Regions from separate parts of the Mesorhizobium sp. AD1-1 genome, predicted to be linked through region 2. Evidence: predicted binding sites of a transcription regulator. Region 2 holds the regulator's gene; each other region holds the start of a gene.
The links. Region 2 encodes PhoB, which activates phosphate uptake and scavenging genes when phosphate is short. Its sites were predicted from a motif close to TGTCATNNANCTGTCAT; they were not measured.
Positions count from the first base shown of each region.

Region 1 (3,278 bases), on a different contig from region 2:
TGGGGCCACGCCCATCATTGCGGCGGCGATACCTATCGCCGTCGATTTGCCGATCAGATGCCGCTTCGGTCAATCACCAGATCGGCGGCACCAAAGCGGTCCTTTGCCGTCAGCTGCTGGTGCCAGTAGGGATAGAGCAAGGGCGGCCGGCTGACCGCGTCGAGGCGCTCGCGCTCCTCGCCCGAAAGCACCAGGCTTGCCGCCGCGATGTTGTCCAGGAACTGCGTTTCCGTCCTGCCGCCGATCACCAGGGAACTGATGGACGGCCGGCCAAGCAGCCAGGCCAGCGCCACCTGCGCTGCCGACACGCCGCGCTGCGCGCCGATCTCCACAAGCACATCGACGATCCGCCACAGCCGGTCCTCGTCGCGGATCGGTGGTTCCGACCAGCCCGCGAGTTGGCGGGCGGTGGGGCTGTCACGGCGGTATTTGCCGGACAGCAATCCGCCGGCAAGCGGGCTCCAGACCAGAACGCCCAGCCCCTGGTCGACGGAAATCGGCAGCAGTTCGTACTCCGCTTCGCGCGCTTCCAGCGTGTAGTGGATCTGCTGCGTGATGAAGCGCGGCTGATGACGGCTGTCGCTGATGCCGAGCGCCTTCATCACCTGCCAGCCGGAATAGTTGGAGCAGCCGACATAGCGGATCTTGCCCTGGGCAACCAGCGTGTCGAGCGCGCCGATGGTTTCCTCCAGCGGCGTCACGCCATCCCATTCGTGCAGGAAATAGATGTCGATGACGTCGGTCTTGAGCCGCTTCAGGCTCTTCTCGCATTCCCGGATCAGGTGATGGCGCGACAGGCCTTCGTCGTTTGGACCTTTGCCGATCCGCATCCGTGCCTTGGAGGCGATCAGCACGTCGCCCTTGCGCTTGCCGCCGAGCGCTTCGCCGATGATTTCTTCGGAAATGCCGTTCGAATAGACATTGGCGGTGTCGATGACATTGATGCCGGCGTCGATACAGAGATCGATCATCCGGCGCGCTTCGTCGAGATCGGTCTTGCCGACCGCCGAAAAAGCTCCGGCGCCGCCGAACGTCATGGTCCCCATGGTCAGTGTCGAAACTTTCAGGCCGGAACGGCCGAGGGTGCGGTATTCCATGTCGGTCCTCGCGATTGCATTGGGAAAGGGCTGGGGAGGGTGCCTGAATGAGGCCGCTATTTGTAGGACAATTTGGGCGACGTGTCTCCATGCCAGCGCGGCGGATCGATCATGCCTGGCTGGATCGACAGCGGTGGTGACCATGCTCGCGCTGCAATAAAACCGTCATTGCAGGCCTATATGGAAGTCGGCTCAGGTGTTGCCGTTCCCGGGCTGTAAGCCGGGAGTTTGGGGCGCCGGACGTGGATCGACAGAGCTTGCAAGTGGAGCAGCCGATAATGACCGAGCTAAAACAGAATTCTCCGGCCAGGGATTGGCTTGAAGCCGAGCTCGCCGACACACTTGACGAAGACTATGAGCTCGAAATGTCGGAGCCGGCGCTGTCGATGGAGATCGCCAAGATCTACAAGAACTCGCATCCGCCTTCGATCGATCGCATGCAGTATTTTCGCGACCTGATCACCCTGCAGTCCGAATTGATCAAGCTGCAGTCCTGGGTCGCCCACCACAAGAAGAAGCTGGTGGTAATCTTCGAGGGACGCGATTCGGCCGGCAAGGGCGGTGTCATCAAACGCATCACCCAGCGCCTCAACCCGCGCATCTGCCGTGTCGTCGCACTGCCGGCGCCGACGGAGCGCGAAAAGTCGCAATGGTATTTCCAGCGCTATGTCCCGCATCTGCCGGCCGGCGGCGAGATCGTGCTGTTCGACCGCTCATGGTACAACCGCTCGGGCGTCGAGCGGGTGATGGGCTTTGCCCAGCCCGATCAGGTCGAAGAATTCTTCCACGACGTGCCGGAATTCGAGCGCATGCTGGTCCGCTCGGGCATCACCGTGGTCAAATACTGGTTCTCGATCACCGACGAGGAACAGCAGATGCGCTTCCTGATGCGCATCCACGATCCGATGAAACAGTGGAAACTGTCGCCGATGGACCTGCAGTCGCGCGTGCGCTGGGAGCAGTACACCAAGGCCAAGGAAGAGACCTTCGCCCGCACCAACATCCCGGAAGCGCCCTGGTTCATCGTCGAGGGCAACGACAAGAAACGCGCGCGGCTGAACTGCATCGACCATCTGCTCAAGCAGCTGCCTTACGAGGAAGTGCCGCACGAGGAGATCACTTTGCCGGAGCGCGTCTTCAACCCCGAATACGAACGCCAGGTGCTGCCGCGCGAGCTCTACGTACCGGAGAAGTATTGAGGCAGACGAAGCTGCGATCTCCCCCACGCGGGGGGAGATTGGCTCTCCACCTTACGCCCGCTTGATCACCACATGCGTCGCGAGCGGGGTCGCCACCTGCTCGCTGCAGATATAGCCGAGCTTGAGCATGTCCAGGCCGGCAAAAAGGTTCTCGCCCGTGCCCAGCAGCAGCGGCGCGATCGCCAGATGCATCTCGTCGATCAGTTTTTCCTGCAGATATTGCCGTATGGTGGCGACGCCGCCGCCGACCCGCACATCCTTGCCGCCAGCGGCAGCCTTTGCCTGTTCAAGAGCTGAATGGATGCCGTCGACGACGAAGTGGAAAGTGGTGCCGCCCTCCATCGTGATCGGTTCCCGCTTGTGATGGGTCAGCACGAAAACCGGCACATGATAGGGCGGGTTGTCGCCCCACCAGCCTTTCCAGCTGTCGTCAGGCCATTCGCCGCGGATCGGTCCGAACATGTTGCGGCCGAGGATCCAGGCGCCGACATTTTCGAAGCTGCGCGCCGCGAACGCCTCGTTGACGTCGGTGGTGCCGCCATCTTGTCCGAGCACCATCTCGCGGAAGGTGCGGGTGTCGACAAACCACTTGTGCAAGGATTCCCCACCGACGCCGAGCGGATTTTGCAGATCCTGATCGGGACCGGCGCCATAGCCGTCGAGCGATAGGGTGAAAGCGTTGACGCGAAGTTTGGACATGCGAGCCTCCTCGATAACCGATTGTGTTTTGCAAGCAGTTTTTTTGTAACAAACCGATTGTGAATTGCAAGCGGTATTTTCAAGCTCAAACGAAGCCCACGCAACGGTCAAGTGGCCCTCGCTATGGATTCCCCGGCCAAGAGCCGGAAATTGGTATGGATGTCGAAGCGGATTGGCCGACATTGCTCGCCGCGACCGGCCGTCGTCGCGAAGAGAAATTACCCCTTCAGCATCTCCGCCACTTCGGGTGCGAAATAGGTCAGGATGCCGTCGCAGCCGGCGC
Region 1 is NZ_JAIUGP010000006.1:74,541-77,818, reverse strand. Features, by position in the region: gene LB519_RS13695 (aldo/keto reductase) at 54-1,097, opposite strand; gene ppk2 (polyphosphate kinase 2) at 1,376-2,296, shown strand; gene LB519_RS13685 (dihydrofolate reductase family protein) at 2,348-2,995, opposite strand; gene hemB (porphobilinogen synthase) at 3,214-3,278, opposite strand, start outside.
Region 1: a site for PhoB is predicted at 1,250-1,266, ahead of ppk2 (polyphosphate kinase 2). Genes of this name have one in related genera too.

Region 2 (3,278 bases):
AGCAGGCAGCGCGCGTGTCGCAGCGCACCGCGATGTTCCATCTTGGCTATCTGGTCGAGGAGGGCGCCACCGACAAGATGTTCACCACCCCCGACGACAAACGCACCCAGGACTACATCACCGGCCGGTTCGGCTGATCTCTGGCATATGAGGGACGAAGATCATGGGTGAACATACCGTCGCATCTTTCGATGAGGATCTGGAGCAGATCAGCCAGCTGATCCGCGACATGGGCGATCTCGCCCGCTCGATGGTCGGTGGCTCGACCAGGGCTTTGCTCAATTCGGACAATGCGCTGGCGCAGCGGGTGGTTTCCGACGACGCCATCATGGATGCACGCCAGCGCGAGCTGGACGATCGTGCCATCACGCTGATCGCCAAGCGCCAGCCAATGGCCAACGATCTGCGTGCGGTAGTCGGTTCGATCCGCATGGCCGGCGACCTCGAGCGCATCGGCGACCTTGCCAAGAACATCGCCAAGCGCGTCGGCACTGTCGGGCTGAGCGTCACGCCGCACGACCTTTCGCATTCGATCGACGCGATGGCGCAGCTGGTGCTGATCCAGGTGCAGGGGGTCGTCGACGAGTATGCCGCCGCTGACGCGGCAGCGCTTGCCACGCTCCGAAACAATGATGAACGCATCGACGTCAAATACACATCGGTGTTCCGCGAACTTCTGACCTACATGATGGAAGATCCGCGCAACATCACGGCGTGCACGCACCTGTTGTTTTGCGCCAAGAACCTCGAGCGGATCGGCGACCACGTGACCAACATCGCCGAAAATGCCTATTATGTTTTGACCGGCACGCAGTTGCCAGCCAACCGTCCGAAGCAGGACGAGACGGCAATGTCCGCGCCAGCGGCATGACAGGGGTGACCAGCCGATGATCGCGCCACGCATCATGGTGGTGGAGGATGAGGAGCCGCTAGGCGTGCTGCTCCGCTACAATCTCGAATCCGAAGGTTACCAGGTCGAGGTGGTGACGCGCGGCGACGAGGCCGAAATCCGGCTGCAGGAGAACGTTCCAGACCTTCTGGTGCTCGACTGGATGGTGCCTGCGGTTTCCGGTATCGAACTCTGCCGCCGGCTAAGGATGCGTCCCGAGACCGAGCGGCTGCCGATCATCATGCTGACCGCGCGAGGCGAGGAAAGCGACCGCGTGCGCGGCCTCTCGACCGGTGCCGACGACTATCTGGTCAAGCCTTTCTCGACGCCGGAGTTCATGGCCAGGGTCAAGGCGCTGCTGCGCCGGGCCAAGCCGGAAGTGCTGTCCAGCGTGCTCAAGGTCGGCGATATCGTGCTCGATCGCGAATCGCACCGTGTCTATCGCAAGAAGAGCGAGATCCGGCTCGGGCCGACGGAATTCCGCCTGCTTGAATTCATGATGCGCCATCCAGGCCGCGTGTTCTCGCGCAGCCAACTGCTCGACAATGTCTGGGGCGAGACGATCTACATCGACGAACGCACGGTCGATGTGCATGTCGGCCGGCTGCGCAAGGCGGTCAACAACGGCCGTATGCCCGATGTCATCCGCACCATCCGTGGGGCGGGTTACGCCATTCGCGAGGACTGAACTCCCTCGTTTGAACTCACGCCACGTTCTTGCCGCCGAGACCGGATCTCGCCTGCACGCCCGGCGCAAAAATCTCCTGATCGACGAAGATCAGCGCCCGCATGGCGCAGCCTTCGCGGATCAGCGGCAGTTCGTTCGGCTCGGTGTCGAAGGAAATCGACTTGGAATGCTGGCCGCCGGCGGTCTGGGCAATCGCTTGCCGCAATGCCGGCTCGATCAGGTCGAAGGCGGCGGCGCTGACGCCGACCATGGCGACCGGCGCCGGATCGATCAGCGCAAACAGGCTGCCGAGGCCGTAGCCGAGCGCTTCGCCGGCCTTGCGATAGGCTTCCCGTTCGGGCCCGTCCCTTTCGCGGGCGGCAGCAGCCAGGGCGCGCATGTCGGCGTCGCTGACATCGGCGACGGGCTCTGCATCCTCGCCCATCTGCCGCGCGTTGCGCCAGATGGCATAATTGCCGGCATAGGCTTCGACGCAGCCGCGCCGTCCGCAGCGACACAGCGCCCCGTTCGGCCGATGAATCATGTGGCCGAATTCGCCGCCCGAGGAATGGGTGCCGGTGAACAATTCGCCCTTCAGCACCAGCCCCATGCCGATGCCGTGCGACAAAAGGATAGCGATGAAATCGTCGCGGTAACGATCGGGGTCGCGCCAGCGCAGCGCCACCGCCATCATGTTGCAATCGTTCTCCATAATGGCTGGGATGCCGAACTCCTCTTCGAATATGTCGGCGAAGGCGATGTCGGTGTGCGGCGTGATCGGCGACCACAGCATGGCGCGGGCACGGGTGTCGGTGATGCCCTGGACGGCCAGCGCGATACGAGCGATGCTGCGCACGTCCAGGTCGGGATCTTCCAGGCGGCGCCGCACGATTGCCGTGCACTCACCGATCAGCGAGTCGCGCGACATCGTCAGCGTGTCGAGCCGACGCTGTTCCTCGGATATTACCTGGCCGGCATAGTCGATGACGGCGACCGAGAGGAAGTTCAGCGACAGCACCACGGTCATTACCGCGGCCGCTTCCGGATTGAGGCTGAGGCCGACCTGCGGACGGCCGCGTTTGAGCGAGCCGGCCTCGCTCGGCTTGCTTTCGGTCAGGATGCCTTCGACGATCAGGTCGGATGAGATCGCCGAGATCGTCGAATGGCTGAGGCTTGTGGTTGCGGCGATCTCGGTGCGCGACGGCTGTCCGGCGCGGCGCACCGCCGCGATCACCATCGCGCGGTTGCGGCGGCGCAAATCGTCGTGGCGGATTCCGACCGACATGCTCTTTCATATCCTCCCGGTCGCCGCGGTTCTTCCTGCCCTGGAACGCTGTCGGTGACGCGGTCAAATACTGGCAGAAGCCGCGCGCCGTGTCATTTATTTATTCCGAGGCTCGAAAAAAATTCGAAACGACATCAAAATCCATCAGAATCGATGTTGACAGCGTTCGGGCGTTGGCCCAGTATTTTTTCGAGGCTCGAAAAAATAGGGCCTCTGTGCCGGCCCTCGGGCCAGTTTGGTCGCGCCATACGCGGCGCAGGGAGGATAATATGAAAAGATTCACAGCCGCCATCCTGGCGGGTGCCGCCATGTCGCTGACGCTCGCGTCTGTCGCGCAGGCGAAGGACAAGGTCGTCGGCGTTTCGTGGTCCAATTTCCAGGAGGAACGCTGGAAGACCGACGAGGCCGCCATGAAGACGGCGATCGAGGCCGCCGGC
Region 2 is NZ_JAIUGP010000005.1:73,311-76,588, forward strand. Features, by position in the region: gene pstB (phosphate ABC transporter ATP-binding protein PstB) at 1-137, shown strand, start outside; gene phoU (phosphate signaling complex protein PhoU) at 164-871, shown strand; gene phoB (phosphate regulon transcriptional regulator PhoB) at 888-1,577, shown strand; gene LB519_RS11955 (ROK family protein) at 1,594-2,841, opposite strand; gene xylF (D-xylose ABC transporter substrate-binding protein) at 3,111-3,278, shown strand, end outside.

Region 3 (3,278 bases), 140 kb from region 2:
TGAGCAGTGGATCCCAGGCGATGCCGAAACTCCTCAGCATGTAGGCCAGCGACCCGATCGAAGGGTTGAAGAGGAACAGCCACAGCATACCGGCAATCGCCGGCGCCACCGCGTAGGGCCAGATCAAGAGCGTGCGGTAGAGACCTTTGCCGCGCACCACCTTCTCTGCCATGACCGCCAGCAGGAGCGCCACGCACATGGCGACGATAGCGGTCGCAAGGGAAAACACCACCGTGACCTTGATCGAGTTCAGGTAGGCCGGATCGGCAAGCACTTTCCTGAAATTGGCGAACCAGACGAACTTGGTCCTCAGCCCGAACGGATCCTGCCTGAGCATGGATTGGTAGAACGCCTGACCGGCCGGCCAGTAGAAAAAAACGAGCGTGATGGCCAGTTGCGGCGCCACAAGCAGGTAGGGAAGGACCTTGTTGGGGAACACGACGCGAGGGGTCACGGAGCCACTCCGAGGTGATGAGGCGGGCGGCACCATGCGGCACCCCTCTCCGCCAAGATGGCTTTGATGAGCGTTTCGGACTGGGCATCATCGACCATTGGCGAAATCGCAAAGGACGGCAAAACTCCCCTCACGAGGGGAGATGCCCGGCGGGACAGGTGGGTGCGCCGTAGAGCAAGGACCTGCGCTCGCTCTAATTCCCCAGCGCTTCCTTGATCGCGGCATTGCCACGCGTAACCGCATTGTCGAGCGCCTGCTGCGCGGTCTGCTGGCCGGCGAGCATCTTCTCGAACTCCTCGTTCTGGATATCGCGCACCTGCGGCAGATTCGGCAGACGTACGCCCTTGGAATTGTCGGTCGGCATCTTACCCGTCATCTGCAGGATCGGGGTCTCGCGGCCGACATTCTTGTCATAGAAACCGGACTTCTTGGTCGCTTCATAAGCCGCCAGCGTTACCGGCAGATAACCCGACTTCTGGTGCAGGTATTCTTGCACCTCGGTCTTCGACAGGTAGGCGAAGAAGGCCGCGACGCCCTTGTATTCCTCATCGGATTTGTCCGCGAAAACCCACAGGCTGGCGCCACCCGGCGTCGTGTTCTGCGGCGCACCCTTGGCGTCGCTGTCATACGGCAATTGGCCAATGCCGTAATTCATGCCGGACTTGACGATATCGCCAAGCCCGCCGGACGATTCGGTCATGATCCCGCATTCGCCTGCAAGGAAGATCTGCTTGGCTTCGGAGGTGCGGCCGCCATATTTGAAGGTGCCGTCCTTGGCGAGGTCCGCCAGCGCCTGGAAATGGTTGACGAAAATCGGCGCGTTGATCTTGAGCTCGACATCGCCGCCGGCCAGACCGTTCTGCTGGGTGGCCCATGACACGTCATTCCAGGCCGCGAAATTCTCCAGATGTATCCAGGTCAGCCAGGTCGAGGTGTAGCCGCAGGCGGCCGCGCCGCTCGCCTTGATCTTCTTGGCGTCTTCCCACACTTCATTCCAGGTCTTGGGTGGGCTATCGACGTCGAGACCAGCCTTCTTGAAGATATCCTTGTTGTAATAAAGGATCGGCGAGGAGGAGTTGTAGGGGAAGGAGAGCATGGTGCCGTCCGGCTTCGAATAATAGCCGACTATGCCTGGCAGATACTGGCTCTTGTCGAAGGTCATTCCAGCGCTGGTCAACACATCGGCTGCGGGCTTGATGGCACCTTCGGCCGCCATCATCACGCCGGTGCCGACGTCGAACACCTGGATGATGTCTGGCGCCTGGCCCGCGCGGTAGGCGGCAATGCCGGCATTCAGCGTCTCGGGATACGTGCCTTTGAACACCGGAACGAGCTCATAGTCGCTCTGGCTGGCATTGAAATCTTTGGAGATCTTGTCGACGACTTCGGCATTGGCGCCAGTCATGGCGTGCCACCAACTGATCTGCGTGACGGCAAAAGCGGAGGTTGAGGAAAGCGTCATAAAGGTAGCGGCAACACCGGCCGCGAAGCCGAAGGACTTCATGTTTCATCTCCCGTTTGTCATTGGCGAAAGGGGGCACTCCCGCGAAGGCAATATGTGTCGCTCATGACAATCAGACAACGGTTTTGTTGCAGATCGACGAACTTCACCCTTTACCTGACGCAACGCTCGCCTCCGCTTGGAGGCATGGAGAGCGATACGGTTAGCCGGCTTGGCGCGACGACAAGCGCGCCAGGAAGCACCGTCGGGACTGTCAAGCTCGCTTTCGGCGTGTCAGCCCTGATTGCAGCCGCAGCAACCCGAAGAGACACGCCAAGGTTGCAGCCGACTTTATCGATCCTTCAACGGCAACGCGCTACTCAATCCTGCTGCCCTGTTTATTTCCAAAGATCAGGTGAAATAAATGCTGACGGTCTACAATTGTATCGTCAACGAACATGATCTGAGACTGGTCGCACTCGCCGCGCTGATCTGCGGAATTTCCTGCTTCTCTGCTGTCAACCTGCTTCAGCACATAAGCCGTTCCACAGATCGGAACCGGCTTGCCTGGCTGATGATCGCGGCCACTTCGACCGGCTTTGGCATCTGGGCAACGCACTTCATCGCCATGCTCGCATTCACACCGGGCATACCCAGTGCTTATGATCCGGCACTCTCCGTGCTTTCGCTCGCTGCTTCGGTCACTTTGACGGCAGCCGGCATGTGGATCGCCACCTTGCGGGATGAGTTCGACTATCATCTCGTCGGCGGCGCCGTGCTGGGCGGCGGTATCGCAGCCATGCACTACATCGGCATGGCGGCGTTCGAGGTTCAGGGCCGTATCGAGTGGAACCTCTTGCTTGTCGCCGTTTCCCTGCTGGCCGGCGTAACGCTCGCGGCGCTGGCGCTGCGTGTCGTGCAGCGCCGCCCCTCCTTGAAGGCGACATCCGGCGGCGCGGTGCTGCTGACGCTGGCGATCTGCACCCTGCATTTCATCGGTATGGGTGCCGTCTCGATCTTCCCCGATCCCTCGATCGTCATATCCGAATACACGATCGAGCCGACCTCGCAGGCTTTCGCGGCCGCCGCCGCCACACTGGTGATCCTGGTTCTGTCGGCATCGGCGCTGTGGATCGATTTGCGCTTCCGTCGCCAGAAGCTCGAGGTCGACCGCATGCACGGCCTGGCCAATGCCGCCGTGGAGGGGCTGATCGTCTGCGACGGCAACCGCATCATCAGTGCCAATGACAGCATTGCGGCACTGACGGGCATAGCAACAGCGACCCTGAACGGAATGCAGCTTGGCGATCTCTTCGGATCCGATATGTCGGGCTTCGGCGAACAGCCGCAGGAGGCCGAATTGAGCGGTCGCGATGGCACGAG
Region 3 is NZ_JAIUGP010000005.1:216,056-219,333, reverse strand. Features, by position in the region: gene ugpA (sn-glycerol-3-phosphate ABC transporter permease UgpA) at 1-490, opposite strand, end outside; gene ugpB (sn-glycerol-3-phosphate ABC transporter substrate-binding protein UgpB) at 648-1,958, opposite strand; gene LB519_RS12645 (EAL domain-containing protein) at 2,320-3,278, shown strand, end outside.
Region 3: a site for PhoB is predicted at 2,022-2,038, ahead of ugpB (sn-glycerol-3-phosphate ABC transporter substrate-binding protein UgpB). Genes of this name have one in related genera too.